3 regions of the Vibrio sp. Y176 genome follow, and region 2 is predicted to be linked to each of the others. Evidence: predicted binding sites of a transcription regulator. Region 2 holds the regulator's gene; each other region holds the start of a gene.
The links. Region 2 encodes CRP, which controls carbon source genes, mostly activating them, when cyclic AMP is high. Its sites were predicted from a motif close to TGTGANNNNNNTCACA; they were not measured.
Positions count from the first base shown of each region.

Region 1: udp (uridine phosphorylase) is a predicted target of CRP. The motif match lies at 7,223-7,238, and genes of this name have one in related genera.
Region 3: cytR (DNA-binding transcriptional regulator CytR) is a predicted target of CRP. The motif match lies at 8,650-8,665, and genes of this name have one in related genera.

Region 1 covers NZ_JAWOQS010000003.1:615,435-626,458, reverse strand. The annotation lists gene R7O13_RS11155 (hypothetical protein) at 1-536, shown strand, start outside; gene R7O13_RS11150 (GGDEF domain-containing protein) at 689-2,692, shown strand; RNA gene ffs (signal recognition particle sRNA small type) at 2,830-2,926, shown strand; gene R7O13_RS11140 (RNA methyltransferase) at 3,139-3,873, shown strand; gene R7O13_RS11135 (CBS domain-containing protein) at 4,121-4,540, shown strand; gene R7O13_RS11130 (zinc/cadmium/mercury/lead-transporting ATPase) at 4,713-7,019, shown strand; gene udp (uridine phosphorylase) at 7,334-8,092, shown strand; gene R7O13_RS11120 (DUF1887 family protein) at 8,250-9,410, opposite strand; gene R7O13_RS11115 (methyl-accepting chemotaxis protein) at 9,574-11,024, opposite strand, start outside.
Region 2 covers NZ_JAWOQS010000017.1:15,604-26,627, forward strand. The annotation lists gene R7O13_RS22475 (hydrolase) at 1-60, shown strand, start outside; gene R7O13_RS22480 (YheU family protein) at 94-306, shown strand; gene R7O13_RS22485 (phosphoribulokinase) at 432-1,301, shown strand; gene crp (cAMP-activated global transcriptional regulator CRP) at 1,542-2,174, shown strand; gene R7O13_RS22495 (DUF1338 domain-containing protein) at 2,311-3,102, opposite strand; gene astD (succinylglutamate-semialdehyde dehydrogenase) at 3,351-4,808, opposite strand; gene astA (arginine N-succinyltransferase) at 4,837-5,856, opposite strand; gene R7O13_RS22510 (aspartate aminotransferase family protein) at 5,966-7,177, opposite strand; gene R7O13_RS22515 (aminodeoxychorismate/anthranilate synthase component II) at 7,539-8,126, opposite strand; gene R7O13_RS22520 (ExeM/NucH family extracellular endonuclease) at 8,316-11,024, opposite strand, start outside.
Region 3 covers NZ_JAWOQS010000004.1:286,720-297,743, forward strand. The annotation lists gene rplN (50S ribosomal protein L14) at 1-332, opposite strand, end outside; gene rpsQ (30S ribosomal protein S17) at 495-749, opposite strand; gene rpmC (50S ribosomal protein L29) at 749-940, opposite strand; gene rplP (50S ribosomal protein L16) at 940-1,350, opposite strand; gene rpsC (30S ribosomal protein S3) at 1,362-2,060, opposite strand; gene rplV (50S ribosomal protein L22) at 2,079-2,411, opposite strand; gene rpsS (30S ribosomal protein S19) at 2,422-2,700, opposite strand; gene rplB (50S ribosomal protein L2) at 2,722-3,546, opposite strand; gene rplW (50S ribosomal protein L23) at 3,562-3,864, opposite strand; gene rplD (50S ribosomal protein L4) at 3,861-4,463, opposite strand; gene rplC (50S ribosomal protein L3) at 4,481-5,110, opposite strand; gene rpsJ (30S ribosomal protein S10) at 5,125-5,436, opposite strand; gene rpmE (50S ribosomal protein L31) at 5,893-6,114, opposite strand; gene priA (primosomal protein N') at 6,411-8,615, shown strand; gene cytR (DNA-binding transcriptional regulator CytR) at 8,939-9,946, shown strand; gene ftsN (cell division protein FtsN) at 10,172-10,720, shown strand; gene hslV (ATP-dependent protease subunit HslV) at 10,836-11,024, shown strand, end outside.

The DNA.
Region 1 (11,024 bases), on a different contig from region 2:
TGTCGGTTGGTGTTTTGATCCTTTTCCCACTTTTAATGGTGGTGTTTTCTCGTAGAAGCTCTTTAGGCGTGTTGCTCACCGCTGGTCTTATTGTACTTACACTGCAAGTTGGTCTTATGGTCACACAGCAAGGCGGTAAGCTGGATGGGTCTGCTTGGGTTACAGTGGTTCAAACCATTGCGGTTATGGCGATGTGGTGGTCGGCTGCGCATTGGACGCCATCCAATAAACACAGCTGGTGGCCGTTGTTTTTGTTGCTCCCATTGTGGATTGCAGGCCTACCGTATGCCGTTCTTATGGCGTTAAGTTTGACGGGAATGTTAGCGTCAATGGAAGCACTTGCGAAGCTTCAACATACCATTCGTTGGAGCAAATTATTATGTTGGACATTGCCGACTGTGGGTTTTGCCGCTTTGGTCGTCAGCCCGACCACGGATGTGCCAAACCCTGTTTTCGTGGTTTGGATCTGTTTGTTAGGGACGGCTTGGATGACTGACTATATTTTACGTAGTAGCGATGAACAGGCTGAATTATGAATTTTTAGTCAGGTAAAAAGTGACATGTGCGGCAGAGTATCGAATTGGTTGTGGAACAAAATGGAGATTAGTATATGTTCTTCATTTCATATTTACTACACTTCCAATAATAATAACCACAATATAAGTGGTTGATTTAAGATAAGTTTGTCATGACAACTTTTGCTCGAACACTGTTGCTTTTTGCATGTTGCCTCTTGAGTTTGAATGTAAAAGCCGAAGCCCCTTTAATTGCTCATTATAAAGTCGCGACTGAAGCGGATGATGTCGTCACTCGTGTTCTTTTCAATGCTGCTTCAAAGGAGTTTGGCTTTACCGTTCAATACGTAAACTACTCCAGCTTTGATGCCATTCTAAATTCAGTAGCGAATGGGGAAGCGGACTTTGCTGCGAATATCACTTACACACAAGAACGTGCTCAACGTTTTAGTTATTCCCGCCCAACAAATATCGAATATACCTACCTCTTTGGCTTAAAAGATTCGACGTTGAGTGATATTTCGCGTGTTGGCGTCCCCAAAGATACAGTTTATGCCCAATTACTTAAACAACACTACCCTGGTCTAGAACAGATCTCTTATCAAGGTCACGAACAAGCAGTAACACTGCTACGTTCAGGTGCTGTGGACGGCGTTGTCGATGCCATTAACCAGCTCAAGCCGATGCTGATGGAGGGGTTTGACGCCAAGATGCTCAATGATCAGATTTCGATAAAGCCCGTATCCATCATCAGTAAAAAAGATCATCATCTTGAGGAGTTGGACACGTTCGCCACGTTTATTCACGGAGAAGCGGTGCAAAAGCAGCTTCGCGAAGAAATTTCCCAGTATCAATTTGAATTAAGGCGAGCAGCGTTGCGTGAGTCTATTCGTTTATTGCCCCTTGATTTTAATGAACCAATACGGATTAAGCTCGAATCTATCTTTCCATATGTTGTATACAACGCAGATGGTAGTGTCGAAGGGATGACGGCTGATGTAGTCCTGAGAAGCTGTGAGATCTTGGCTTTAAACTGCTTGATCATTAGTGAGCCTGGTGAAAGCTGGGGTTCTATGTACCATGAGTTTATCCAAGGTAATTTCGAAATTTTGGCGCCGTTAACGGTCAGCCGTGAGCGGCGCGCATTTAGCTACTTTCCAAAGCCCCATTACGCGCCAGCATCGGTGATGGTCAAGCGTTTAGGTTACAAGCCGAGCACATACTCTCATGTTTCACAGTTGATATCTGAGCGGATTGGCGTGGTTAAGGATGACTTTTTCGATCAAATGATGACGCAACTGTTACCGCTAAAAGAACTCAAACGTTATCGTACTCAACAAGAGCTCATTCAGGGGCTATTAAATGAAGAAGTCGATTACATTCCGATGGATACGGCGATGCTCAATCATTTTTTACGTCTCAGTGAACTGGTTCCGATAGAGCAGGATACCGCTATTGGCGAGTTTTATGAGTCACAACTCTCTGTTGGATTGGTCGCGAATGAAAAAGGAGCCATGCTTGCGCCTTTCTTCAGTCGAGCGATAGCGATGTTAGAAGTTGATAAGATCATTGCTCAGTACGATGTACGCCCAGATTGGCGTACCGCACTTGAATATGAGATTCGATTAGCGACGCAAACACAAGCTGTGTTTATCTTTGTATTATTGTTTGCTATTTGTGTTTCGCTTTATCTTTACCGTCAATCGAACACTGACAACTTAACAGGGTTAAGGAACCGTCGTGCGTTGCAAGTAAAGTATCGAAAAGGAGTAAACAAAGATCTATCCATACTTTACTTAGACATTAATCATTTCAAACGAATCAATGACACTTATGGGCATCGCGCTGGGGACGAAGTTTTACAACTACTGGCACTAAAAATTCATTATGTCTGGTCGGGAAGATGTTATCGAATTGGAGGGGATGAGTTCATATTGCTGGGTTATCCAACGCAAGCCGAGTTAACTAGAGCAATGAGAGAGCTCAGTAGAATCGACGTGAAAGGCAAATTATGTAGTGATTTGGAGTCTATAAGTATCTCTATTGGTTTCTCTGCAAAAAGGGAGCGGCACATGAGCTTAGAGCAAGCGATGCATTTGGCTGATGAAGACATGTACATGAGTAAGCAGTCCTCACGGCACGACTCCTCTTATCGTGACTGCACGGTTTCATCATAAAGGAATGAATTGATCGAGTTTTGTTCAAACGGTAATGAAATGATGAAATTCAAGGTTTTTGCTCTTGCATTATGAGAGCTGATACTGAATAATCGCCCCATCGATTGAGGCAAGACCTCTCGAAAAGAATTATGGGGCTCTGGTCCTCTCGCAACAATAGCTCGTGAACTCGGTCAGGTCCGGAAGGAAGCAGCCGCAGCGTGTGACTTGTGTGCCGGGATGTGGCTGGGGTCCCACCCTTTGAAAGCCCTGCGTTATCGCAGGGCTTTTTTCGTTTTTGAGCCTTCTTTTATTTTGGCTACGCTTGGTGTTCAACGTCTTCTGATGACCAAGCTTCTTGAGGTTATTTAGGTATAATTTATAATCTCATCCGCTCGATACCGAACTTTCGTGAAGATTGTTTAGGGTACACTCGCCGAATAATCATTTTCACCTGGGATACTTTAATGATTTCAAAAAACCAATTAAAACTGCTTCGTGCTTTAGGTCAAAAGAAACAGCGTAAAGCGCATGGCTTATTCCTAGTTCAGGGTGAAAAGAACGTACTAGAGCTAGCAAGTAGTTCATTGAAGGTGAAGCAGGTTTTTGCAACAGCGGCATTTCTCGAACAAAATGCTGGTACGCTAAATCGTTTTGATTGTGTTGAAGCATCGCTTGATGAATTGACCAAAGCGAGCACGCTTGTGAGCAATAATGCGGCCATTGCTATGGTTGAAATTCCGAGTGTAAAAGAGCCTCAAGCGAAAGGATTGATGATTGCGCTAGATGGTGTATCCGACCCTGGTAATCTAGGTACGATTATTCGTGTTGCAGACTGGTATGGCATCAAGCACATTATTGCGAGTACAGATTGTGCTGATCCTTATAATCCTAAAACGATCAGTGCGACCATGGGCAGCTTTGGCCGCGTACAAGTGAGTTTGGTGGATTTGCCAAGTTACTTGGAACACGCCAAATTGCCAGTATATGGCGCGTTTTTGGAAGGAGAGAGCGTTCATAAAACGGATTTCGCTGCTGAAGGTATTTTGTTGATGGGCAGCGAATCTCATGGTGTGCGAGAAGCCGCAGCAAAATTAGTGACAGATAAGATCACGATTCCGGCGTTTGGCGGTGCCGAATCACTGAATGTCGCGATGGCGACTGGCATTATTTTAGACAACATGCGCCGCCAACATAGCTAACGCAACAATTACTTAATAACAAAGCCAGTCAATTTGACTGGCTTTGTTGTATTTATTGCCTAGAAAAATCAGCCTGGCTGAATCTTGCGTTTAACGAAATACAGTGAATGTTGTTCGGTGAGTTAATTTTGTTTTAGTTCAATAGGCTGTGCCTATAAATAAAATTACTCCTTTCCATTTAGTAAAATCAGGAAATTAGGCGACACTTATCTAAAGGCCGCAATAAAATGCCCTTAAGGAGATAAGAATGCATTCATTAAAAGTAAAAGATTACATGACGTTGCAAGCGGTGACTTTCACGAAAGATATGTCACTTTCGGCAGCTTTAAACAAAGTAATGCAAAGTGTCACACTAGGTGGCCCTGTCATTGATGAAAATGAAAAAGTGGTTGGGTTTTTATCGGAGCAAGACTTATTAGATAAGTTGGTGAAAGCAAGTTATCACTGCCAAGATACACATACGGTACAAGAGTGTATGCATGATGATGTCTTATCTGTTTCTCCAGAAATGTCAGTAATTGAACTGGCTGACATGATGAAAGTTGGAAAGCCGAAAATGTATCCAGTGGTGGATGGCAAAGGTAAGTTGGTTGGTGTTATCACAAGAAGAGACGTGCTGCGTGCCATAGGAATGACATTAAATGAGTGTTTTAAGCATCCCGTTTAACCTCTCTGTTTAAATTTTACGGAATATTGCTTTTAAACTGGTTTGGAAAGACGCTTCGGCGTCTTTTTTATTTTCTATCGCCGAACTGTACAAATTTATCTTGACCTTGGAGCTTACTCTAAGGTTTATCCTTAGCAATAGGTAAATCACCGATACCAATAAGGAAAAAATTATGTGTACAAAACATCAAGGTTGCCAATCTAGCAAAATCAAAACTGCGGTGCCGCTTGGTGCAAGCGAGTCATGCTGTGCGCCAGTAAAATCTTCGCTCAATATCTCTCAGGCCAGTGTTGATGTTTCTGAAAGCTCTTGCTGTAGTGGAGGAGGCTGCAGCGTTGACACAGGCGAGGAAGACGATCCCACAAGGGAGAGTAATTCCTCCGTTCGGAATGCTTGGCTTGTGTCAGGTATGGATTGCCCATCTTGTGCGCAAAAGCTTGAGAAAGCCATTACGTCTTTACAAGGCGTCAGCCAAGCCAAGGTTTTGTTTGCAACAGAAAAACTGGTCGTCGATTTTGATGGTCGAGAGCTGATAGCTACGATAGAGCAGACAGCCCAAAAAACGGGTTTCCCGCTCTCTTCACTGGATGCTCCAAAACCAAGCACTACAAAGAAAGGCTGGCTTGGCGTCATAAGAGACAACATCCAAATTCTCTCGATTGCTGGTGCAATGGCTACTGCGGCAGTAATTTCTAAGATCGACCCTCAAATAAGCGCTTGGTTATTCACTTTGACGTGTTTACTTGGTTTATACCCAATCGCGCTCAAAGCATTTAAGTTGGCGCGTAGCGGTACGCCTTTTGCGATTGAAACGTTAATGAGTGTAGCGGCGCTCGGCGCTTTATATTTAGGTGAAACCGCCGAAGCCGCAATGGTGTTATTGCTTTTCCTTATTGGTGAAAAGTTAGAAGCATATGCATCATCTCGCGCGCGAAGCGGTGTCCAGGCGTTAATGGACTTAGTCCCAGAAAATTCAATTTTAATTATTGATGGTGAACGCAAAGAAGTACCAGCTGCGCAGCTTAAACCAGGGGATATCATAGAAGTCGCACCCGGAGGTCGTTTGCCTGCCGACGGTGTTTTGCAAGATGTGCTTGCGAGTTTTGACGAAAGTGCGTTAACGGGAGAATCTGTTCCCGTTGAACATCAAACCGGTGGCAAAGTGATGGCCGGGGCTGTGGTTGTCGATAAAGTGGTTCGCTTACAGGTGACTTCCCGTCAGGGCGAGAATGCGATAGACCGAATTCTTCATTTGATTGAAGAAGCAGAATCCCGTAAAGCACCATTAGAACGCTTTCTTGATAAATTTAGCCGTTGGTATACGCCGCTAATGATGCTGGTGTCTCTGATGGTTATCGTTACGCCGCCATTACTATTTGCCCAACCGTGGGAAACGTGGATCTATCGAGGACTCGCCCTGCTGTTGATTGCTTGTCCATGTGCATTAGTCATTTCAACGCCTGCGGCGATCACTTCTGGCTTGGCGGCAGCGGCTAAGCGGGGCGCATTGATCAAAGGTGGTGCGGCGCTTGAGTTGCTTGGCAAGGTTGAGTCTGTCGCATTTGATAAAACTGGGACACTGACGCAAGGTAAACCAGAAGTGACCGACGTCTTTGCTTTTGATATGGATGAAGACAAGTTACTTAGCCTAACTGCGTCAATCGAGGTTGGTTCAAGTCATCCTCTAGCGGTTTCTTTAGTTACCAAAGTGCAAGAGCAGGGGCTTACTATTCCTGAAGCGTTGGATAAAACCGCGCAAGTAGGCTCTGGTGTCACTGGTTACGTCGATGGAAAAATGGTCCAAGTGGTCACGCCTTCAAAGGCAGACTTTCCACTTTCTCAAGAAGCCATAGAGCAAGTAGTTACGTTGGAACAACAAGGTAAAACGGTTGTCATTGTTCGTTACGATGACGAGGTCATTGGCGTGATCGCATGGCAAGATACATTGCGCTCAGATGCCCAGCAAGCCATCGCAATGTTGAAGGAACTTGGGGTCACGTCGGTGATGCTAACGGGTGACAACCCGAGAAGTGCAGAAGCAATGGCAAATAGAATAGGCTTGGATTATAAAGCGAGTTTGTTACCTGCAGACAAGGTGCATTACGTCGAGAAGCTATCACAACAACATACCGTTGCGATGGTGGGAGACGGTATCAATGATGCTCCAGCCATGAAAGCTTCGAGTATCGGCATTGCGATGGGAGGCGGTACGGATGTTGCGCTCGAGACTGCTGATGCGGCGTTAACACACAACCGTTTGATTGAGCTACCTGCCATGATAGAACTGTCGCGTGCGACGCTAAGTAACATTCGTCAGAATGTCGCGTTAGCGCTAGGTTTGAAAGGTGTATTCTTAGTGACAAGTTTACTTGGTGTTACTGGGTTGTGGGTTGCTGTATTAGCCGACAGTGGTGCAACAGCACTGGTGACATTGAATGCGTTGAGATTACTTCGTTTTGAGTCCAAGCAGATCAAATAACTGACCTAACCATTGATCCCACTCATTAATAGCCCGAGGCATTCGTGTATCGGGCTTTTTTTAACCGTATTCACCTGATGCGATCAGACGTTTTTCTCGTCCTTGAAATCACGCATTGCTATGCAACAAAATGATCTAATGCCCCTTAAAGTGTGATCAATACCAGTTTTGTTTGAAATTTCATTTTCATTACATTTTATCATTGTGATTGTGATCACTCTATGTTGGTGAAAGGTTCGCTACAGTGCATCTGTACCCAATAACTGATTAATGAGCTTATTGTTCATAAAATAAGCCACAATAAGGAGCGACTTATGTCTCAAGCTGTATTCCATTTAGGTGTTACTGAAGCTGATCTTAATGGTGCGACTCTAGCGATCATTCCTGGTGACCCAGCGCGTGTTCAAAAAATCGCAGAACAAATGGAAAATCCAGTATTTCTAGCAAGCCATCGTGAATACACGCTATACCGTGCAGAGCTAGACGGTAAACCTGTTGTGGTTTGTTCTACAGGTATTGGTGGTCCTTCTACCTCTATCGCAGTTGAGGAATTGGCACAGCTTGGTGTTCGCACTTTCCTACGTGTTGGTACAACGGGTGCAATTCAACCGCATGTAAACGTGGGTGACATGATCGTAACGACGGGGTCAGTTCGTCTTGACGGTGCGAGCCTACACTTTGCTCCTATGGAATTCCCAGCAGTTGCTGACTTTGAAGTAGCAACCGCAATGAAAGCAGCGGTAGAAGAGTCTGGCGCTACAGTTCACATGGGTGTGACTGCATCAAGCGACACGTTCTACCCTGGTCAAGAACGTTACGATACGTTCTCTGGTCGTGTTGTTAAGCGTTTCCAAGGCTCTATGCAAGAATGGCAAGACATGGGCGTACTTAACTTCGAGATGGAGTCTGCAACACTGCTAACAATGTGTGCGAGCTCTGGTTTAAAAGCGGGTTGTGTGGCTGGTGTTATCATCAACCGTACACAAAAAGAGATTCCAGATCATTCAACTCTGAAAGAAACGGAAGCGCGTTCAATTAAAGTGGTTGTAGAAGCAGCGCGTAAAATGCTTTAAGCCTCTATAGTTGGCATTTAAACAAACAGAAAAAACCAGAGGCTAACCTCTGGTTTTTTTCTACTTATAGAAATGCGTACAGCTAAAATTTAGGTATAAAAAAAGCAGCATTAATGCTGCTTTTTATCGTTGTGAATTTTAGCTTTTCTTAATGGCACTATATCTCGTCTGAACCGCCCGCGTCTTTAAACCAAGCCGTTAAGTGCGTTCTTAAATCTTTAAGCTCATCAGGGCCAATCAGGGCTAGCCCTAAGTCTTCAGCACGAGTAATGTCATTGTGACGAAGAGGACGGAAGCTCACCAACATTGCGCGCGCTTGTAAGCCACCTAATAGATCGCGAAGCGATTCTAACTTATATAAAGTATCGTCGCCGTCATCTCTCATGCCTTTGGTTTTGCACTCGATGATGTGCAGCTTGTTGTTTACAACTGTTGCGACATCTAACTCATTGCGTACTTCACTTTCACCAAGTTTGCGATAAACCTGAACATTTAACGATCGATCTTGGATCGTCGGCATGGTGTCTTGGATTTGCTTCACGGTGCTGTGAACCAAAGTTTCTAACCACTCACCGTTTGAAAAGCGTCGAGCATCTTCATCTGCAAACGTTAAAACGCCATTTTCATAGGTGGCGATTTCTGCTTCTACTAAATCTGAAAGCAACATGTTGAGCTCACGGTAGCCCTGCTGTTTTTCGGAGAGCTCGACATCAAGCTTTTGTTCTTTGCGGCATGTGGTTGCAAGGTAGTTAAGTGTTGCTAGACCTGGCCCAAGTTCAAGCGCATTTGAGGCCCATCGTTCACCAAGTTCATACAATTTTTTATCAAGAAGAGGTGGTAAATCAACGTGGTGAAACTCGCCGCGTGCACCAAAGATAGTGAGGTAATCTGCAATCGTAATGTGATCTTCGACTTGGGTATCTTCTTTGCCATCAGGGTATAACCAACAAAGCTTATCGCTACTAGGCTCAACCACAAAAATTGGCCAGCGATAGGTACGGAAAACTTCGTACACCGACAACAAGCGATGACGAAGACCACAGCTCGCGTTCAATTTTACATCTTCGCCGCGTTCATGGAGGTCTTTTGCCAGTTTTTGAATTGCTTGTTTGATCAGAGATGTATTAACAGCGGATGGAATTTCAAAAAATTCAGAAGTAATTTCTCGTTGATCTAAAACGGCACTCAGTCGGTCAAATATATCTAACTGGCTCTTGTCTCCGATGAAGACGATATGTGTGCTTAGCGTACGATTATCTAATAGAGGAGTGACCAATCTCACTGGGTCTTGGTCGATAATACCAACATGAACAGCCATAGATTTTCCTTTTTATGAGGCCGCTCGAAAAGAGTTGTTCAAGGGGATGAGCTGGCCTTATTAATCATATGTAGACATGGCCGACAAAAAACAAGGGCGACTTAACAAAAAGTCGCCCTTATACAGTTGATTGCACTAATTAATGCTCTTAATTATAAAGTATTTATAACTTAAATCGGTGGACCAATTCATTTTGCTGATGAGCCAAGTGGGTCAGTGATTCACTGGTTTGTGCGATATTCGACATGGCTTGGAAACTTTCATCGGCGATGCTGTTGATATCTTCGATGCTGCGAGCAATGTCTGTTGATGTTTCACTTTGCTCTGCTGCTGCTTGTGAAATGTGCGTACTCATTTGGCTGATTTCGATGATTAGCGCCTGGATCTCTTCCATTGAGCTGTTCGCTTTTGATGCTTGCTCAACCGACATCTCCATATCGCTCATACAGCTTTGTATGACTTGGTTCGCCGATTGCGAGCTAGATTGCAGATTACTGATCATGGATTCAATTTCAGTGGTTGATTGAGTCGTTCTTGATGCGAGTACTCGTACTTCATCTGCCACTACCGCGAAGCCGCGACCTTGTTCACCAGCGCGAGCCGCTTCAATTGCCGCGTTCAATGCCAGTAGGTTGGTTTGCTCCGCAATGTTGCGGATCACATCAAGGATAGACCCAATTTGACCACTCATCTTTTGTAGCTCAGAAACTGCGGAGACCGATTCGTTCAAACGTGTTTCTAGTTGATTAATGGTTGAGATATTACTGCTCATAACATTTCTGCCTTCTTCAGAGGCAGATTCGACGCGTTGCACCATTTCTAGCGAGCCTTGCGCACTTTGCGCGACTTCCTGCACTGAATGAGACATTTCTGTCATCGCGGTAGCGACGTTTGCTGTTTGTTCGCGTTGAGAGCTCAATTTGATTTGTGCTTGCGAAGAGGTGCGTTCGTTGGTTGTCGCGGTTGACGATAGGTTTTCTGACGCTTCGTTGAGTTTCACCAAGATCTCGTGAAGGTTGTCGGCGAGTGAGTTAATGTGTCCACTCACGCGGCTGAATTCGTTGTTATAGCGAATGTCGATACGCTGTGTCATATCACCTTCAGTCAGGCCTTCTAACACTTTTAGAATACGAGTCAACGGCTCGCGAACGCTTTGTGCGATGTGGTAGCCAATCGCTGTCGCGAGTAAAACGACAATAACGCCAATGATGATGGCTTTCGTTACACCCGCCGAATATATGTCACCTGCATCTGCCAATGATTCATTGAGCTTATCTGTTGCGGTTGTCGTAAATTGCTCAAGAATCGCCATGGTTGAATCCACTTTATTTGCTAGGTTGGCGATATTGTTATACAAAGCGGCGCGAGCATTGAGGTAATTATTATGTTGGTCTAGCACACCGCCACGCATACCGACGTCACGAGTAAATTGCTCTACAGATTCGCCAAATGCTTTTTCTAGCTCAGGAAGCTGAGTCACCAACCCGCGGAATGCGTAATTCAAGTGCGTTACTGCTTTGCGGTTTTTAGCCACGGCTTGCGTAACAAACTCAGGGTTGGAACTGGCGAGGGCATCAGAGGTAATTACTTCGGCATCTTTTAACTTGATAAAGT
Region 2 (11,024 bases):
TATTACGAAAGTATCGCCGCAGATTACCTTTCTGCTGTATCCAAGCAACGAACGCAGTAAACTAGCCGCTCATCATAAAAGTTAGAGGTATTTATGATCATTCCATGGCAAGACATTGCGCCGGAAACATTGGAAAACTTAATTCGTGAATTCGTCTTACGCGAAGGAACGGATTACGGAACCGTCGAGGTTTCTTTGCAAGACAAAATTGATCAAGTTAAAGCTCAATTGGAAAAAGGTGAAGCGGTTATCGTGTTCTCTGAGCTACACGAAACCGTCGATATTCAACATAAAACAAAATTTTAGACCCTTCACATTTTACCGTATCCCACTCGATGACAAGGTATTGTTACGTGCTATAGTGGGATATCGACCGTGCAGTAGTAACTCTACTGCACATTACAGGTAAGTAATTTTCGACAAGGTTTGTCATGTCAGCTAAACACCCAATTATTGCGGTTACTGGTTCGTCCGGTGCCGGCACGACCACTACATCTGAAGCCTTCCGTAAAATGTTCAATATGATGAACGTTAAACCCGCATGGGTTGAAGGCGATAGCTTCCATCGCTTTACTCGCCCAGAAATGGACATCGAAATTCGCAAAGCCCGCGAGCAAGGTCGACACATTAGCTACTTTGGCCCACAAGCTAATGACTTCCCGGGATTAGAAGAGTTTTTCCGTAAGTTCGGGCATGACGGCACTGGCAGCGTGCGCCGTTATCTGCACACGTTTGACGAAGCGGTTCCCTACAATCAAATGCCAGGCACGTTTACACCGTGGCAAGACTTACCCGAAAACAGCGACGTGCTGTTTTATGAAGGGTTACATGGTGGCGTGGTCGATGGCGATGTTAATGTTGCTCAACATGTGGATTTCTTAATCGGCATGGTGCCGATTGTGAACTTAGAGTGGATACAAAAATTCGTACGTGACACTCGCGATCGCGGCCATTCGCGTGAAGCGGTAATGGACTCAATCGTGCGATCCATGGACGATTACCTCAACTATATCACTCCGCAGTTTTCTCGTACTCACATCAACTTCCAGCGCGTACCGACCGTTGATACTTCCAACCCACTTAATGCAAAAGGCATCCCTAGTTTGGATGAGAGTTTTGTGGTGATTCGCCTACGCGGTATCAAGAATGTCGACTTCCCATATCTGCTGGCCATGATTGATGGCTCATTCATGTCACGCCACAACACGATTGTCGTACCCGGCGGTAAGATGAGCTTTGCAATGGAGCTCATAGTTCGGCCTATCCTACAACAGCTCATCGAAACAGGGAAAATTGGCTAAAAACCTGCCTGCGAAGATGTTTACTTTTCATACCGTGATCATGTGCACAGTTTTGCTTACAAAATCTCAATCATGGCACGATTAAAATCAAGAAATCGTTTTCGAAAAAGGATACTATTTCTTACCGAAACACAAGAGAGCTTGCAGCATATAAAAAGTGCTCTTATTCTAGTAGGCCTAATTCAGGCTTAGCTAAAATATGGATAGCGCAAGCGTACCCTGCAGAGGAAGTGAGATATTATGGTTCTAGGTAAACCTCAAACCGACCCAACATTAGAGTGGTTTCTTTCACACTGTCATATTCATAAGTACCCTTCAAAGAGCACGCTAATTCACGCGGGCGAAAAGGCAGAAACTTTGTACTACATCGTTAAAGGTTCTGTTGCGGTTCTTATCAAAGACGAAGAAGGTAAGGAGATGATCCTTTCTTACCTAAACCAAGGAGACTTTATTGGTGAACTTGGTCTATTCGAGGAAGACCAAGAGCGCACAGCTTGGGTTCGTGCTAAATCTCCTTGTGAAGTTGCTGAAATTTCTTTCAAGAAGTTCCGTCAGCTTATCCAAGTAAACCCAGACATCCTAATGCGTCTTTCTGCGCAGATGGCTCGTCGTCTTCAAGTAACTAGCCAAAAAGTGGGTGACCTGGCGTTCCTAGACGTAACTGGTCGTATCGCTCAGACGCTTCTGAACCTTGCAAAACAACCAGACGCAATGACTCACCCAGACGGCATGCAAATCAAGATCACTCGTCAAGAAATCGGTCAAATTGTTGGCTGTTCTCGTGAGACAGTAGGTCGTATCTTGAAGATGCTAGAAGAGCAGAACCTAATCTCTGCTCACGGTAAAACCATCGTGGTTTACGGTACTCGTTAATCTCGAACTAGAGTGACACGAACAAAATTATAAAAGCCACCAATGGCAACATTGGTGGCTTTTTATTTACTCATGACCAAATGAGATAGGGTGCAGCGAACACTAATGAGTAAGCTTAACAGGTTAACCCTAAAACTTAGCCATTCGTACTTTCAAAGATTTTGTCAGCTGAAGCGGCCACGAAACCTGGGTACAAATCACCATTTTCCATCGGATAGCGCTTAGCAAATTCATAAAACCCGCCAGGGATAATTTCAGTGCCTTCGCTAAAACGAACCGCTACTTTATCTGCCATGGTCGATGACTGCTCTAGCAACACCTCAGGAGTGCCCTTCACTTCACCACCATTTTCATTAATGGTAAACCCAGCGGTACGCAGATGATCGTTTACCTGCTTCACTTCTTCATATTCATTGAGCTGGTTAACGCTCACCGTGAAGTGGTTTGCTCCGTAACCATGCGCCGCAAGCCAAGATGCGTACTCACTTTCTTTAGCCAACGTTTGGTAATCAGCAAAGCTTAAATCCCACAAGCGCCCACCATGTAAGAATGCGCTATCTTTCAGCTTGTCAGCATCGATTTGTGCCACCAAATTTTTCACAATCTCTTGTAGCTCAGGCGAGCACTCTTCAACTTTTAGCTCACTAATAAATACTTTAGGTTGCTTCGGATCTGGGTGCTCATAGTGCTTAGCAACCAGCTTTTTGCTTTCGAAAACGTAATCACCACACGCCTTGTAACCAATAGCTACAAATGGCTTAGCTAGAGTTTCAATACCAAGAGGCGCGATATTGAAGGTACGTAAAGCTATATGATCATTAATCAGAGGCTCATCTTCTTGAAGCAGCTGATGCACTTTAGCCGCCGAAGGGCAAAGACGTTGAATGTAATCTTGCCATAGCGATTCAAATAACACATCGGGCGTCATAACGACTCCTTGTTACGAGATGTAGAGTTTAAAGGTAAGCGGAAGTTGGCTGCTCGTTCACAACAAAAGTTGTCCAGAATAATGAACGAGCAACCATCAACCTGTGACGGTAAATGCCAGTCAGTCAACACGCTTTTCCGAGTCTTTGCTCACTTTTCGTGTTCTGCCAACGATCACTACAACCCATACCTAAATGATGCGCCGGCAAGGTGAGCCGCAATGCATAGTTGCGACTCTATTATTAAAACTTATAGCACTACACCTGGACTCAATGTTGCAGGCAAGACAGTTTCTTGACCTTCCATTGATGCCATTGGGTACGCACAGTAATCTGCTGCGTAGTAAGCGCTTGGGCGCAAGTTACCCGACGCCCCCGGACCACCAAATGGCGCATCACCGCTTGCCCCAGTAAGCTGGCGGTTACGGTTCACGATTCCTGCACGAATGTGGTCAACGAAGTATTCCCATTCTTGGTCGTCGGTTGAAACCAAACCAGCAGATAAGCCAAAGCGCGTATCGTTTGCTAGCGCCACGGCTTTGTCTAATCCTTCGTAGCGCACCACTTGCAGAAGTGGGCCGAAGTACTCTTCATCTGGTAACTCAGCAATGTTCGTTACATCAATGATGCCTGGAGAAACAAACGCCGCCTCTCCTGCTTTCGCTTCAATCAAGCTTTCACCGCCAAGAGACTGTAGATTAGCTTGTGCATCAAGAATAAACTTGGCTGCCGCGACCGAAATTTGCGGTCCCATAAATGGCGCAGGTTCTGCAAATGGTTGGTCTACGCGAATATTGCGTGTCGCTTCAACGAGTTTGGTGATAAGCGCATCGCCTTTTTCACCCAATGGCACATACAAACGACGAGCACACGTACAACGCTGCCCAGCACTGATAAACGCTGACTGGATGATGGTGTAAACCGTGGCATCCAAATCACCATATTTATCAGAGATCACCATCGGGTTATTACCACCCATTTCTAGTGCGAGCATCTTGCCCGGTTGACCCGCAAATTGACGGTGTAATACATGCCCCGTATTTGCGCTACCCGTAAACAGTACGCCATCGATGCCTTTTGCGTCAGCGAGCGCGATACCAGTTTCTTTCGCGCCTTGAACAAGGTTAATCACGCCTTTCGGCAGACCGGCTTCTTCCCATAGCTTCATTGCCAATTCACCCGTCCATGGCGTTTGCTCAGACGGTTTGAAGACTACCGTGTTACCAGCCAGTAGCGCAGGCACAATGTGACCATTTGGTAGGTGGCCTGGGAAGTTGTAAGGACCAAACACCGCCATCACGCCCAATGGGCGGTGGCGCAATACGATTTGGTTGCCTGCTGCTTCACGGCTCGCCTCACCAGTGCGGTCATGATAAGCGCGAATCGAAATGGCAATTTTACCTGCCATTGCCGCTGCTTCAGTGCGCGTTTCCCAAATTGGCTTACCAGTTTCTTTGGCAATGACTTCGGCGATTTTTTCGCTGTTCTCTTTTACTTTCTCCGCAAAAGCCAACACGATTGCCTCACGCTCTGAAAATGGGCGCTTTTTCCAGTCAATAAACGCTTCACGCGCTGCAGATACCGCCTGGTTCACCTGCTCTGCCGTTGCACCTTTGCCTTGCCAGATCACTTCTTGGTTGTACGGCGACAGAGACGTAAATGCTTCACCCTGACCTTGTACCCATTCACCTGCAATCCAATGTGTCATTGTTTCTATCCTTAAATTCTGTCGTCTGTTACTGCGGAAGAAGGCGGACGAAATCCCCTTCTTCAACCGAAAGTGCATCCGCAACGTCTGGTGCAATCATCACGCTTTGTGTTTCTGCGTCATACGCCGCTTTAGTGACTGTCGCACGGAAGTTCTCGAAAGATGAATTACACATCAAGAAGTCTTGTGTGCTGGAATGTTCAGAGATTTTGACTTGCGCGCGGAATGAATGACGTACCGACTCAATATTACGCAGATCACACTCAACCGTTGGGCCACCGTCGAAGATGTCGACGTAGCCTCGGTTGGTAAAACCTTCACGCTCAAGCAGCTTCAGCGCTGGACGCGTGTTGTCATGTACTTGACCAATCACGGCTTGCGCTTCTGGGCTGAGCAGATTGATGTAAATAGGCAGTTTCGGCATCAAGTCGGCGATAAAGCCTTTCTTGCCGATACCTGTCAGGTAATCTGCAAGAGTGAAATCGATAGAGAAGAAATGCTCTTGAAGCCATTGCCAGAATGGTGAATTACCCTCGTCGTCTGAAACGCCACGCATCTCCGCAAAGATCGTTTCAGAGAAGCGCTCTGGGTGCTCTGCCATCATTAGGAAACGACACTTCGACATTAGACGACCATTCAGACCTTGGCGGAATTTCTCACGCAAGAACAAGGTACAAATTTCGCTGTTACCCGTGTAGTTATTACCAAAAGTAAGCAGTTTAACGACGTTGTTAACGCCAAGCTTTGGCGACGAGTGCACAACTTTACTAATGTGATATGAGTAAAATGGGACATCCCAGCCGATAGATGCTTCGATTCCGGTGGTACCCGCAACCTCACCCGTTTCAGAGTCAAAGCCAACCATCAGGTAGCCTTCATCGCCTGGTTCTGCCACATCTGGCTTACCAAAGCTGTACTCTGAATGTTTGATTCGATTGGTTAACAGTTCTTCGTTAACCGGTAGAGATGTAAATCCGTGACCAGACTCCACCGCACAAGTGTGCAGTGCGTCGTAATCCGACATCGCGATAGGGCGAACTACTAGCATCAATACTCCCTCCAGATGCAAGAAGATCCTAACTATATTGTAGGAACAATTCCCCCATCAGAGATCCTTGACGGGGGTGTCTGCGTTGACGTTTAAACTGATATCGCGCTTAAACTAAAGTCGCGATCGCTTTATCCAGTTTCGCCAAGCCTTCTTCAATTTCTTGTTGTGTGATAACGAGTGATGGTGTGAAACGTACGACATTGGCACCCGCAACCAATACCATGAGACCTTGTTTACCTGCAGCAACCAGCACGTCACGCGCACGGCCTTGCCATTCTTCATTTAGTGCAGCGCCAAGTAATAGGCCTTGACCGCGCACTTCTGAGAAGATGTTGTACTTCGCGTTGATCTTCTCTAGACCTTCACGGAACATTGCTTCGCGTTCTAGCACACCAGCCAACACCTCTGGCTTAGTAACTTCATTTACAACCGCTTCTGCAACCGCACACGCTAGTGGGTTACCGCCATATGTAGAACCGTGAGTGCCCACTTTCATGTGCTCTGCCAATTTTGCTGTCGTTAGCATTGCACCGATCGGGAAACCGCCACCAAGTGATTTCGCAGTACTTAGAATATCTGGCGTGATACCTAAACCTTGGTAAGCGTAGAAGTTACCTGTACGGCCATTACCAGTTTGCACTTCATCGAAGATCAGTAAGGCGTTGTGTTTGTCACACAGCTCGCGAACCGCTTGAGCGAACTCAGGCGTTGGTGGCACGATGCCGCCTTCACCTTGTAGTGGCTCCATCATGACCGCACAAGTACGATCAGACATGTGTGCTTGTAAAGCTTCGATATCGTTGTAAGGAAGGTGTGTCACGTCGCCTGGCTTAGGACCGAAGCCGTCAGAGTATGCCGCTTGACCACCAACCGTTACGGTAAAGAATGTACGACCGTGGAAACCTTGTTTGAATGCAATGATTTCAGATTTCTCAGTGCCATGAACGTCTGCTGCATAACGACGTGCCAGCTTCAAAGCGGCTTCGTTTGCTTCTGCGCCAGAGTTAGCAAAGAACACTCGCTCAGCAAAACTCACTTCTGTTAGCTTTTTCGCCAGACGAAGGGCTGGTTCGTTCGTCATAACGTTACTTAAGTGCCAAAGCTTGTTAGCTTGCTCTGTTAGTGCGTTTACCATTACTGGATGACAATGGCCAAGACAGCTCACTGCAATACCACCAGCAAAGTCGATGTATTCATTACCTTCCTGATCCCAAACACGTGAACCTTCACCTTTAACAGGGATCATTTCCATCGGGTTATAGCAAGGTACCATTACCTCATCGAATAAACCGCGCTCTACTTTAATTTCCGTTGTCATTGCACATTCCTTCTTGATACCGCATGCGTAGCAGATAAGCGAATTTAACCGGCTCTCTTTGCCAGCAAATAATGTTTTGCATTTAAGCTATTGCGGCATTGTATTTACATTTAATTAACCATTTCAATAGTGATTTATTCTTTTCGTTCTCGAAAGTAACTTCCATTAATCACTGCTTATGACTATTTATGCATCAAGAAAGTAAAATAGAGAAGTGATTTTTTATAAATGTTATGTAATACAGGGGATAGAAGGTTTAAAAAGACATGAATAGACAAAGAGACTCGAGAGAACCGCATAGTTTTGCAATCCGCTCACCTCAGCAAAAAGATGAATGATTTGTTAAGAAAAGTGATCGCGATCAGATCGCTTTGCGTGCTAAAAAGTTCGCAAGCAACTCGTGACCTTGCTCAGTTTTGATTGATTCTGGGTGGAACTGCACCGCATCAATTGGCAAGGTTTTATGTTGGTAACCCATTATTTCATCCATGCTTCCGTCAGGCAGTTCTGTCCATGCAGTCAGTTCAAACACGTCGGGTAAAGTACCGTTTTTCACCACAAGAGAGTGATAACGGGTTACCGTGAGTGGGTTATTCAGATTTTTAAACACACTACGACCGTTGTGATGAATCGGCGAGGTCTTACCGTGCATCACTTGTCGAGCACGTACCACTTCCCCTCCAAACACTTGTGCAATCGCCTGATGACCAAGACAAACTCCTAGGATCGGCAACTTACCAGCGAAGTGTTCTATCGCTTTCAGTGAAATACCTGCTTCGTTCGGCGTACATGGCCCTGGCGAGATCACCAAATGAGTTGGGTTGATCGCCTCAATGCCTTGGATATCGATTCCATCGTTACGCACCACCTTTACGTCTGCACCAAGCTCGCAGAAGTATTGGTAAAGGTTGTAGGTAAAAGAGTCGTAGTTATCGATGATCAACAACATAAAGGGTCGGTTGCTCCAATCCGTTTTGGCAATGCTTACGTAGTGAATCGCCACGTTCGTGACAATCAAGGGCGGTATTTTGCTATACCAAGCAAGAAAGGCAAGTTTTTGCTGAATAAAAAGGCCAGCATAGGCTGGCCTTTGGTCTTTACAGCTATTTAGGAACTGTTTGTCAGGAAGTAAATTCGCTTAGCGGCGACGGCGGAATAAACCGAGACCTAGCAGCGCAAATAGAGCACCAAAACCAAACGAACCACCATCTGAATCCTTCGACCCTTCTGTTCCAGCTTCAGTTTGCGTCATTGAAACATCACGAACAGAGCTAAACTTCACGATATTACCTGTCGAGTCAGTCACTTTCTCTTCTAACTGATAATTACCTTGCTCTGGCGTTTGTTCAAACTCAATATTCACGCTACGCGCATCAATATCAGCTTGAACTAAAGTTTGGCTAGCCGAGTAAGCTTTCGTATCGCTGCTTGCCGCAGCCGCTTGTGTGGATGGCGTTAAGTTCACCGTAACAATATCGCCCACAACCGCCGTTGGTGGTAAACGGACATCGACAGCTAAGTTGTCACCTGCTTTCGGTAAATCGATGTCATCATCTGGTAAATCAATCGCGATGATCACTGGATCGTGGTCAGAGGCAGAGAACGCATCTTTGTACTTCGGCATATCACCGGTGTACTTGCTGCTGTATTCGAACAAGTTACTCTCTAGTGAGTTGATGTGCCAATCTTCAATTGCTACCACTTTTTGCGCTAGGCTGCTGCTTGCCAATGCGTGATCCAAATTACCCAGCTCGCCCGAATAGGTGTAAGAAAACGTATCAGTGCCGTGCAGCAACGTGTTTAAATTGTGCAGACCGTAACCTTTTTCAATTTTGGTCTTCTCTACTTGAAGTTCACCATCACCAATGGTTGTGTAAGCAGCAGTATAAATGTCACGGCCGTATTTCTCTTTCGAGTAATCAGTCAGTGTCAGAAGTGGGTCTTCCATGCCATAAGCATTGAGGTCGCCCATGAGCAATACATCGCCTTTCACCTCTTTCAACGCTTCACCCACTGCGTGCGCAGCAGAAACGCGGAAGTTGTTACAGTTGCCTTGCAGATCCGCTGGCTCAGAATCTTCTACACCGGCAATCCACTCTTCAATACACTCAGAGCCTTTCGACTTAAAGTGGTTTACGACAATAGACAAATCTTCACCCGTCTCTTTCACCGTAAAGGTCTGAAGTAGACTGTGGCGTTGGTACTTATCGTAAGCAGGGTTACTTTCTGTGCCCTCTTTACGAGTAATTGTGTTTTCTGCAATGTGCTGCTCTGGCGTGATGATCACTTTTGCAGCGTCTTTTGGCGTTACTGCGTTAGCACGATATAAAATCGCCACCATGATCGCATCACTGCCAAAGTATTCGTCTTGGTATTTGTCTTGCTCTTCGATTTCGACATACGTGTAATGATCTTCAGCGTCATCAATCTCAGCATTTAGGGCATCAACTAAGTTTTGGATAGCACTGCCATCACCAAAGCCGTTGTTTTCCACTTCCATCAAACCAATAACGTCTGCGTCCATCTTGTTCATCGCCGCAACGATTTTCGCTTGCTGGATCAGGAATTCGTCTAGATTAGTCGCACCACGGTTTTGTCCGGTTGGGTTTTCATGACCACTGTCAGCCACGGAGTTGAAGTAGTTCAGTACGTTGAAGCTTGCAATACGCAAATCTGAGTCCGCAATCGCTGGGGCATCTTTACGAGCCACGTCGAAGCCTTCACCTGAAGTCACGAAGTTGATGTTATTGACTTCATTCGTCGCAATCAGGCGGTATTCGTTGTAGCTGTAAGCCACGACACCCTGTAGACCTTCTACTCGAGAACCAAGGCGAATGTGCTGCTCTGAAGAGCCATCTTGGTCTGCATCTTTAGCAAAATCTGGGTAGTATGGGATTTGTCCGTTTGGTGCTTTGCCATCTGATTCTAGGTATACGCGGTTTGCTGCGTTGTCTTTTGCTAGCTCAACGGCCGCATCGCTCTCTGCTGCGTGTAATTGAGTCGGCTTTAACAATGGCGCTTCATGAGAGAGCATCATATTGTTACGACGTGAATCGTAGTCGTAAGAGAAGTTTCGAGTTACAAACAAGTCACTTGCCGAGGTTAACTCAACTTGCATCCCTTCATGACGCTCAAGCGCATCACGTAGTCTCTCACCTTCTTTGATAACAAGATCGGTAACTCGAGGGGCTTCAGAGGTGCCTGTTTTCACATAGCTGTTAGCATCAGAAGCAAGCTGAGTATTGCTGTAATACTCTTGAACTTTACCTTTCACACAAACAACGTCACCAGCTTTCAGCGCCGTGTCTGCCGCGTCAGTATGAATGAACAAGCCTTCTGAGGTCTTGTCGTTGTTGTCGCTTTCTAATGCTTGTAGGTAGAAACCTTTGGTTAGGCCAGTGGTAACAGCAGTCACGACACCCGTTACGAAATGATCTTCGTCAGTAATGTATGGGTAACCATCAATGAATGGAGACGTATCGCCTTCACCTTGAATATCTTGGATGGTAGTGAAGTTAGGTTGCTGACCGTCGACTTCACAAGCGAATGGTGCTGGTGGCTCAGTCGCATTTAGCTCACCAAGGCCGTCAATGTTGTCTTTCTCAAATGCCGTCCACTGAGATGCATCATAAGTAGCAGAAGGGGTTAGTGCATCACTGTTACGAACTAATGTGGTGTCTTTACCAAAATCTACGTCACCCATCACACCGATGATGTCGTGCACTTCACCATCTTTAAGCAGTGCGATCGGGTCGTCACCGTTAAAGTTCGCAACGCTTTTATCTGTGATATCCGAGACAGCTTTGATGGTATCGCTCGCGTCACCATGCGCCAGTACATACACTTG
Region 3 (11,024 bases), on a different contig from region 2:
TTATCGCCACGAAGTTCGCGTGTCACAGGACCAAAGATACGTGTACCGATTGGTTGCTCAGTATTGTCGTTTAGCAATACGCAAGCATTTCGGTCGAAGCGAATGACAGAACCGTCAGGACGACGTACGCCTTTACGGGTGCGCACTACCACCGCCTTCAGAACATCACCTTTTTTAACTTTACCGCGAGGGATTGCTTCCTTCACAGTAACTTTGATGACGTCACCGATATGTGCATAACGGCGGTGAGAGCCACCCAGAACCTTAATACACATTACGCTGCGTGCGCCTGAGTTATCAGCTGCGTCCAGCATACTTTGCATTTGGATCATGTTAGTGCTCCGCTAAATATTAATAACTAGACCCATCACGGGTCGGGCTGCCTCTTTAAAAGGGACGCGAATTGTACCACCCTTTTTTGTGATTGGGTAGTCAAAAAATAAACGGCTCCAAAAATATTTTGGAGCCGCTTTAGTTTCATAGAATTAACGAGATTAAATCTTCGCCTTTTCTAGAACTTTTACCAAAGTCCAAGACTTAGTCTTAGACAGTGGACGACACTCTGCGATTTCAACTGTGTCGCCTAGGCCACACTCGTTGTTCTCGTCATGTGCGTGTACTTTAGTCGTACGTTTTACGTATTTACCGTAGATTGGGTGTTTTACGAAACGTTCGATAGCAACAGTGATAGACTTGTCCATCTTGTCGCTAACAACACGACCTTGTTGAGTACGTTTTACTTCGCTCATTATGCGCCTGCCTTCTCAGTCAAAACAGTTTTCACACGTGCGATATCACGGCGTACAGCTTTCAGAGTATGAGTTTGCTGTAGTTGACCAGTCGCAGCTTGCATGCGCAAGTTGAACTGTTCGCGTAGCAAATTCATTAGCTCAGCGTTAAGCTCTTCAACGCTTTTCTCGCGTAGATCTTGTGCTTTCATCACATCACCTGCTTAGTTACAAATGTAGTTTTGAAAGGCAGTTTACGTGCCGCAAGACGGAACGCTTCACGTGCCAATTCTTCAGGTACACCACCCATTTCGTACATAACCTTACCAGGTTGGATTTGGGCTACCCAGTACTCAACGTTACCTTTACCCTTACCTTGACGAACTTCAAGTGGTTTTTCTGTGATTGGTTTGTCTGGGAACACACGGATCCAGATTTTACCTTGACGCTTAACGTGACGTGTCATTGCACGACGTGCCGCTTCGATTTGACGAGCAGTTAGACGACCACGGCCAACAGCTTTAAGACCGAATTCGCCGAAGCTTACATCAGTACCTTTAGCTAGACCACGGTTACGACCAGTCTGAACCTTACGGAACTTAGTACGTTTAGGTTGTAGCATCTGTCGACTCCTTACTTACGGCCTTTACGCTGCTTCTTAGGCTTGTCGCCTTTAGGCTCTACAGCGTTAGCTGCTGGCATACCACCTAGGATTTCACCTTTGAAGATCCAAGTTTTAATGCCGATCACACCGTATTGAGTGTGAGCCGAAGAAGTTGCGTAATCAATGTCAGCACGTAGAGTGTGTAGAGGCACACGGCCTTCACGGTACCACTCTGAACGTGCGATTTCAGCGCCGCCTAGACGACCGCTTACTTCCACTTTGATACCTTTAGCGCCTAGGCGCATTGCGTTTTGTACTGCGCGCTTCATAGCACGACGGAACATAACACGACGCTCTAGCTGAGACGCGATGCTGTCACCAACAAGTTGCGCATCTAGTTCAGGCTTACGTACTTCAGCGATGTTAATTTGCGCTGGTACACCTGCAATTTTAGCTACAGCTGCGCGTAGCTTCTCAACGTCTTCACCTTTCTTACCGATAACAACGCCTGGACGAGCAGTGTGAATAGTCACACGGATGCTCTTAGCAGGACGCTCGATAACGATACGTGATAGAGACGCTTTTTTCAGTTCACTTGTAAGGAACTGACGTACCTTGAAGTCGCCGTCTAGGTTGTCAGCGAAATCTTTGGTGTTAGCAAACCATGTAGCATTCCAAGGCTTAACGATGCCTAGACGAATACCATTTGGATGTACTTTTTGACCCATTGCTTACTCTCCTAGTCTCTAGCGATCTGCTACAACAACAGTGATGTGGCTTGAACGCTTCAAGATACGATCCGCACGACCTTTAGCACGAGGCATAATACGCTTCATGGTTGGGCCTTCATCTACAAAGATTTTTGCGACATTCAGATCGTCAATATCTGCACCTTCGTTGTGCTCCGCGTTAGCGATAGCAGACTCTAGAACTTTCTTAACTAGTGCAGCAGCTTTTTTGTTGCTGAACGTTAGGATTTCTAGAGCTTGGTCAACAGATTTACCACGGATTAGATCCGCAACTAAGCGAGCTTTCTGAGGCGAAATGCGAGCAAAGTTATGTTTAGCAATTGCTTCCATTATCTACTCCTTAGCGCTTCTTAGCTTTCTTATCCGCAGCGTGACCGCGGTAAGTACGTGTTGGTGCGAATTCACCCAGTTTGTGACCGATCATTTCATCAGTTACAAATACTGGTACGTGCTGACGACCATTATGGACAGCGATGGTCAAACCGATCATCGTAGGGATGATCATTGAACGACGGGACCAAGTCTTAATAGGCTTTTTGTCTCCGCTTTCCACCGCTTTCTCTACCTTCTTCAGCAAGTGTAGGTCAATAAAAGGACCTTTCTTGAGAGAACGTGGCATGGCGATTCCTCTTTATATAGATTACTTGTTACGACGACGTACGATGTACTTGTCAGTGCGTTTGTTCTTACGAGTCTTGAAGCCTTTAGTAGGCATACCCCAAGGAGATACTGGGTGACGACCACCAGAAGTACGACCTTCACCACCACCATGTGGGTGGTCAATCGGGTTCATTACAACACCACGAACCGTTGGACGGATACCGCGATGACGTGATGCACCTGCTTTACCAAGTTCACGTAGCATGTGCTCAGAGTTACCAACTTCACCGATTGTTGCACGGCCTTCAGAAAGAACTTTGCGCATCTCGCCAGAACGTAGACGGATAGTTACGTACGCACCGTCGCGAGCAACGATTTGAGCGTAAGCACCAGCCGAACGAGCTAGCTGACCACCTTTACCAGGCTTAAGTTCAACGTTATGTACTGTTGAACCTACTGGGATATTACGCATTGGTAGAGTGTTACCAGCTTTGATTGGTGCATCAACACCAGACTGAATAACATCACCAGCTACAACACCTTTAGGTGCTAGGATGTAGCGACGCTCACCGTCTTTGTAAAGAACTAGAGCAATGTTTGCGCTACGGTTTGGATCGTATTCAAGACGCTCAACTGTCGCTGGAATACCATCTTTAGTACGTTTGAAGTCAACTACACGGTAGTGGTGCTTGTGACCACCGCCGATGTGACGTACTGTGATACGACCCTTGTTGTTACGACCACCGTTCTTAGAGTTTTTCTCTAGAAGAGGTGCGTATGGCTTGCCCTTGTGTAGGTCAGCGTTAACAACTTTAACAACGTGACGACGACCAGGGGAAGTCGGCTTACATTTAACAATAGCCATTTTTAACTACTCCTGTTATTCCGCGCCGCCAACGAAGTCAAGATCTTGACCTTCTTTCAAAGTAACGTACGCTTTCTTAACGTCGCTGCGGCGACCTTGGCGTAGACCTTGACGTTTGGTCTTACCCTTAGTGATAAGAGTATTTACAGACTTAACTTCAACTTCAAATAGCTTTTCTACAGCTGCTTTGATCTCTTTTTTAGTCGCATCTTTAGCTACTTTGAAAACGATAGTGTTCGCTTTCTCAGCTGCCATAGTTGCTTTTTCAGAGATGTGCGGTGCACGTAGAACTTTTAGGATACGCTCTTCAGTGATCATGCTAGCATTTCCTCTACTTGCTTAACTGCTTCTGCAGTCATTACAACTTTGTCAAACGCGATTAGAGATACTGGATCGATACCAGCAACATCACGTGCGTCAACTTTGTATAGGTTACGAGCAGCTAGGAATAGATTCTCATCTACTTCGCTAGTCACGATTAGAGCGTCAGTTAGCTCAAGCTCTTTAAGCTTAGCAACTAGCTCTTTAGTCTTTGGTGCTTCAACTGAGAAGTTATCAACAACGATTAGACGCTCTTGACGAACAAGCTCAGAAAGAATGCTCTTCATAGCACCACGGTACATTTTTTTGTTTACTTTTTGGCTGTGATCTTGTGGTTTCGCAGCAAAAGTAACACCACCTGTACGCCAGATTGGGCTACGGATTGTACCAGCACGCGCACGGCCAGTACCTTTTTGACGCCATGGCTTAGCGCCACCGCCAGAAACTTCTGAACGTGTTTTTTGAGCACGAGTACCTTGACGAGCACCTGCTGCGTACGCAACAACTACTTGGTGTACAAGAGCTTCGTTAAACTCACGTCCGAAAGTAGTTTCGGAAACAGTTAGTGCATCGGCACCTTTAACCATTAGTTCCATTACTTACTCCTGAGACGTTATGCTTTAACAGCTGGTTTAACGATCACGTTGCCGCCAGTTGCGCCTGGGACTGCACCTTTAATAAGAAGCAGGTTGCGCTCAGCGTCAACACGTACGATCTCTAGGTTTTGAGTCGTTACACGCTCAGCACCCATGTGACCTGCCATTTTCTTGCCTTTAAATACGCGACCTGGAGTCTGACATTGACCGATAGAACCAGGAGCACGGTGAGACAATGAGTTACCGTGAGTCATATCTTGAGTACGGAAGTTCCAACGCTTAACAGCGCCTTGGAAACCTTTACCCTTAGATGTACCAGTAACGTCTACTTTCTTAGTTTCGTTGAATAGTTCAACAGTTAGTTCTGAACCAACTTCGAACTCTTCGCCGTTTTCTAAACGGAATTCCCAAAGACCGCGACCAGCTTCAACGCCAGCTTTAGCAAAGTGACCTGCTTCAGCTTTGTTTACGCGGTTAGCTTTCTTAGAACCAGCTGTAACCTGGATTGCTGCGTAGCCGTCAGTTTCAAGAGTTTTCACTTGAGAAACACGGTTAGCTTCAACCTCAACAACTGTTACTGGGATAGAAACGCCTTCTTCAGTAAATACGCGGGTCATGCCCACTTTACGACCGATTAGACCAATCATACTTCTAATCTCCCTTAACCTAGGCTAATTTGAACGTCAACGCCCGCAGCAAGGTCTAGACGCATTAGAGCATCAACAGTCTTGTCTGTTGGCTCAACGATGTCGATTAGACGCTTGTGAGTACGGATTTCGTACTGGTCACGTGCTTTCTTGTTAACGTGTGGAGAGATAAGAACTGTGAAACGCTCTTTACGAGTTGGCAGTGGGATTGGACCACGAACCTGTGCGCCAGTGCGCTTAGCTGTTTCAACGATTTCCGCTGTAGAAGCATCGATTAGTTTGTAATCGAAAGCTTTTAGGCGGATACGGATACGTTGGTTCTGCATGAGACAGAGCTCCAAATTTAATAAATTACACAAACAATATCGCCACTCAAACTCGTCGAGACGAGAGAATGCCGATTGATTTATGTGAAACCGTAGCATCCAAGATTAGGACGCATTGTCAGTTAATTTTCGATTAACTATCCCTATATGCCAAAGTCACCTTTGAGGATAGTTTTTCCGAAGAAAAGATAGCTAATTGTATTAACCGCGAACATAAGCTGAGTATACATTACCTCACAAATCCTTAGATTTGCTCGCTCCTCACTGCTCATTGGTTCACAACTGGCTTAACCAGTGCGCTGCATTATACAGATCACACTTTAGGTTGCAAGCGCTGAGTGAAAAATAATCGGGAATATTCCAAACCCCATACATTCCTCTTCGCTTGGTAGCCATTAAAACAAAAAGGACGCCGAAGCGTCCTTTTCTAAACTGTAATCGTAATAGCGGCTGCTATTATTTCTTACCGCTTGATAGTGCACCGAAACGCTTGTTGAAGCGATCAACACGGCCGCCTGTATCAACGATACGTTGCTTACCAGTGTAGAATGGGTGACACTTGTCACATACGTCTAGGTGGATAGACTCTTTACCTAGAGTAGAGTTGAACTCAAAAGAGTTGCCGCAAGAACAAGTCGCTTTTACTGCTTTGTATTCTGGGTGGATACCAGCTTTCATGGGATAACCTCAATAGTAGGCCGTGTCGCTATACGAATCTAAGCCGCACACCACACGCAATTAATAATAAAATGGGATACCGCATCAACTAATTGCCGAAGCCATATCTCAAGGCGCGATATAGTAAAGAATCACATTGCTCGGATCAACACATTTGGCAACTTTTTCGCCACTTTTTTAGCCAGACTAATCATAGAGGAACGATTCACGCTGAATCGCATTGCTTTACTCGAATTTCCATACCTATTTTAATAGACTCTCATTTCCTTTCCCTCTTTTTTAATAGCTAAGAATTTATGCGTCCAACCATTGCTAGAGTGGCATTACCCGTTCCGCTCGACAAACAATTTGATTACGCCATTCCGGGGCACCTGTTTCCGATCATTGGCGGACGCGTATCCGTACCTTTTGGACGTCAAACGTTAGTTGGCATCGTCACCGCGATGGTTAATCACTCGGACTTTCCCAAAGATCAACTCAAGCCAATCAAAGCAGTTCTTGATTCTCAGCCGATATGGTCTGAAAAGCTTTATTCGTTGCTGACTTGGTGCAGCCAGTTCTACCAATACCCACTTGGAGATACGCTACACAATGCGATGCCAGCAGCTCTACGTAAAGGAAAGCCTGCAGATTTTGCGACGCTACAAGAGTGGCAAATTACCGAATCCGGTAAAGACAAGCTGATGCAAGGGCTTGATCGTCGAGCGGTCAAACAACAGAAGGTCTTGCAAATGTTGGTTAACGGCGCTTTGCCTCACCAGGAATTTGTCGACCAAGAGATAGCCTCAACAGTACTAAAGTCTTTAGAAGAGAAAGGCTGGATTGAACGTATCGAGAAGAAGCCTGTAATCACCCAGTGGGGACAGCACGTTGAATGCGACGTCGAAAAGCCAAAGCTCAACCACGAACAAGCGCTGGCTATTGCGAGTGTAAATAGCCAAACAGGTTTTGCCTCCTATTTATTAGAAGGCGTCACGGGCTCTGGTAAAACAGAAGTTTACTTAAACCTTATCAAGCCAGTTTTAGAGCAAGGTAAACAAGCCTTGGTTTTAGTACCAGAGATTGGCTTAACGCCCCAAACCATCAACCGCTTTAAACACCGTTTTAATGTGCCAGTTGACGTCATCCACTCCGGGTTAAACGAGATGGAGCGTCTGAATGCGTGGCTTTCTGCACGCGACAAAGCGGCCGGAATCATTATCGGCACACGCTCTGCCCTACTCGCGCCTTTTGCTGATCTCGGGATTATCATTGTGGACGAGGAACATGACACCTCTTACAAACAGCAAGATAGCTTGCGTTATCATGCACGCGATGTTGCTGTAATGCGCGCTCATAAAGAACAAGTTCCGATTGTTCTGGGCTCAGCCACACCTGCACTGGAGACATTACACAATGCCTTGTCAGGCAAATATCACCATTTAACACTAACCCAACGAGCTGGCTCTGCCGTGCCAACCACTAATAAAGTGTTAGATGTAAAAGGTCAGTATTTAGAAAGTGGTTTATCTGCCCAACTGATTGCCGAGATGCGCAAGCATTTAAAAGCGGGCAATCAAGTAATGTTGTTTCTTAACCGTCGAGGCTTTTCGCCCGCTTTGATGTGCCATGAATGCGGTTGGATTGCAGAATGTAAACGCTGTGATGCGTACTATACGTTCCACCATTACAGCAACGAAATACGCTGCCATCACTGCGGCTCACAACAACCGGTGATTCATCAATGTCAGGGGTGTGGTTCAACCCAATTGGTTACCGTCGGCGTAGGAACGGAACAACTCGAACAACAATTGGCTCAGTTATTTCCAGAATACAACGCCATTCGCATCGACAGAGACAGCACACGTCGCAAAGGTAGTTTGGAAGATGCCCTTGAATCGATTCGCAAAGGTGAACATCAAATTCTGATTGGCACCCAAATGCTGGCTAAGGGGCACCATTTTCCAAATGTAACGCTCGTTGCTCTTTTGGATGTTGATGGCTCTCTCTATAGTAGTGACTTCCGCGCTTCCGAGCGACTAGCGCAGTTGTTTATTCAGGTCGCAGGTCGTGCCGGCCGCGCAAGTAAACCTGGCGAGGTTATCCTACAAACCCACCATCCTGAGCACAGCTTGCTGCAAGCCCTGCTTCAAAAAGACTATCGCCACTTTGCTATGACTGCTCTGGAAGAACGCAAACTGGCTCAGCTTCCGCCTTATAGTTTCTTGACTCTGTTTAAAGCAGAGGCGAACCAAAGTGAGGTAGTTGAAGACTTCCTGCGTCAGGTTCGCTTTACGTTAGAGTCACACCCTCTGTTCGATGATTCCTGCATGGTGTTAGGCCCTACTCCTTCACCTTTGGCCAAGCGGGCTGGTAAATACCGTTGGCAACTATTACTGCAAACTCAGCATCGTTCATTGATGCAAAAGTTATTAACCAGTGCCAAACCTGCTATTGAGTTGTTGCCAAATGCTAAGAAAGTACGCTGGAATTTAGACATAGAACCACAAGATCTCAGCTAGCAAACGTTTAACTATGTAATGAATTACCATTTAATGTGACCAGAATCACACCAAGATTACAATTTTTGTTAAACAGACCGTAACTTTCACTTTAGAAATGAATAGACTATCCAAATTAGAAAAGTCTAAAGTGACTTGTTTGCACAGGCTTAGATTAAAACAATGACTATTCCCACAAATTGATATCGCGGTGAAGAATCCATTTTCCCACTCGTTAACACGAACTGAGCGAAGAGCAAACACAGCTCTAACTCGGTTTGATTACTCTGATTTCAAACCGGAATAACGTCATCTTGGCAAAAAATAAATGAGAGGTTAAAACTATGGCGACAATGAAGGATGTTGCCCAGCTTGCGGGAGTGTCTACGGCTACGGTATCTCGAGCCTTAATGAATCCAGAGAAAGTCTCTTCTTCTACAAGAAAGAGAGTAGAAGATGCCGTACTTGAAGCGGGTTATTCTCCAAACTCATTAGCGCGTAACTTACGTAGAAACGAATCAAAAACCATTGTTACTATCGTTCCCGACATCTGTGATCCTTATTTTTCTGAAATTATTCGCGGTATTGAAGATGCAGCCATGGAACATGGTTATCTAGTCCTGCTGGGCGATAGCGGACAACAGAAGAAACGCGAAAGCTCTTTCGTTAACCTCGTATTTACTAAGCAGGCAGATGGAATGCTACTGCTTGGTACAGATCTACCATTCGATGTCAGTAAGCCAGAGCAAAAGAACTTACCTCCGATGGTAATGGCGTGTGAATTTGCGCCTGAACTCGAGCTTCCGACAGTACATATTGATAACCTGACCTCTGCATTTGAAGCAGTGAATTACCTGACCCAATTAGGTCATAAACGCATTGCTCAAATCTCTGGACCAGATACAGCAATATTGTGTCAGTTCCGCCAGCAAGGCTACCAACAAGCCCTGCGCCGTGCCGGCATCAATAAAGATCCACAATATAGTGTCATTACTGAGTTTTCTTTTGATGGCGGAGCAAAAGCCGTTCGTAAACTGCTCGAATTGCCAGAACCACCAACGGCTATTTTCTGTCACTGTGACACAATGGCCATCGGCGCAATTCAAGAAGCGAAAAAGCTTGGCTTACGAGTACCGCAAGATCTCTCTGTTGTGGGCTTTGATGACATTAACTTCGCTCAGTACTGCGATCCACCGTTGACCACCATCTCTCAACCTCGCTATGAGATTGGTCGACAAGCGATGCTAATGATGCTCGAGATGTTAAAAGGCCACGACGTGCATTCAGGCTCGCGTCTGCTTGAAACTAATCTCGTCATTCGTGGAAGTGCAGCGCCACCACAGCGCCCTTAACCTGAAGATTAGGTATTCATCCCCAAAGCGGTGCTAAGGCGCCGCTTTTTTATTTACCCCTCCTGCTTTTTGTATATCCCCGAATAAATATAAGCGAGAACAGAAACACACTCCTACACTCGGGCGTTGTCGCGCTTTAGCTATCAAGATTCTATCAATAGGGTGTTTTCTCAACTCGTTCTGGATTAACATATTTGCAAGAATCCTTGATGACCAGAAATAACCGTGGCAAATAGAGATTATGTAAGACGGGGGCGAGGCGCCCCAAAAAAGTCGACAAAAAAACAGCCGCCGAGAAGAAAAAAACCTTGGCGCAGTGGCCTGCTCGCTATCTTGCTCGTGGGCGGTTTTGGCTATGGTCTTTACCTTTTGAGTAGCGACCCAGAACCTAAACAACCAGTCGTGAAGCAGCCAACAACCACTGTAAGCAAACCAAAGCCGAAAAAAGACTTGCCGCCACCACCAGAAGAAAAATGGGAATATGTTGAGTCACTACCGAAACGTGAAGTTGAAGTTGTGGCCAAAGAAATTGAAGTTTCTAAAATTCCTTACATCATGCAGTGTGGCGCGTACAAAACTCAGGCACAAGCCGAAGAGCGCAAGCTTGCAATCGCGTTCCAAGGGATGTCGAGCAAGATTCGTAAGAAAGAAGGCAGTTCATGGTATCGCGTGGTGCTAGGTCCGTATAAGTTCAAACGTGATGCAGAACGTGACCGTCATAAACTGCAACGCGCGAAAATCGAGCCGTGTGCGATTTGGAAAGAAAATCTTTAAACTCAGGCCCTAGGAGCTAAGATCCTAGGGCCTTTCTTTTTGCCCCCTTGAATCCCCATTTCTCCTCCCCCATATACTGAATTAAATCCAAAGAGAAATAATCAAGAGGTCGACTGTGACTACCATTGTATCTGTACGTCGAAATAATAAAGTCGTCATCGCGGGTGATGGCCAAGTATCTCTAGGCAATACCGTAATGAAAGGTAATGCGCGCAAAGTTCGCCGCCTATACAACAACCAAGTACTAGCGGGCTTTGCCGGCGGTACTGCGGATGCCTTCACCCTTTTTGAGCGCTTCGAAAGC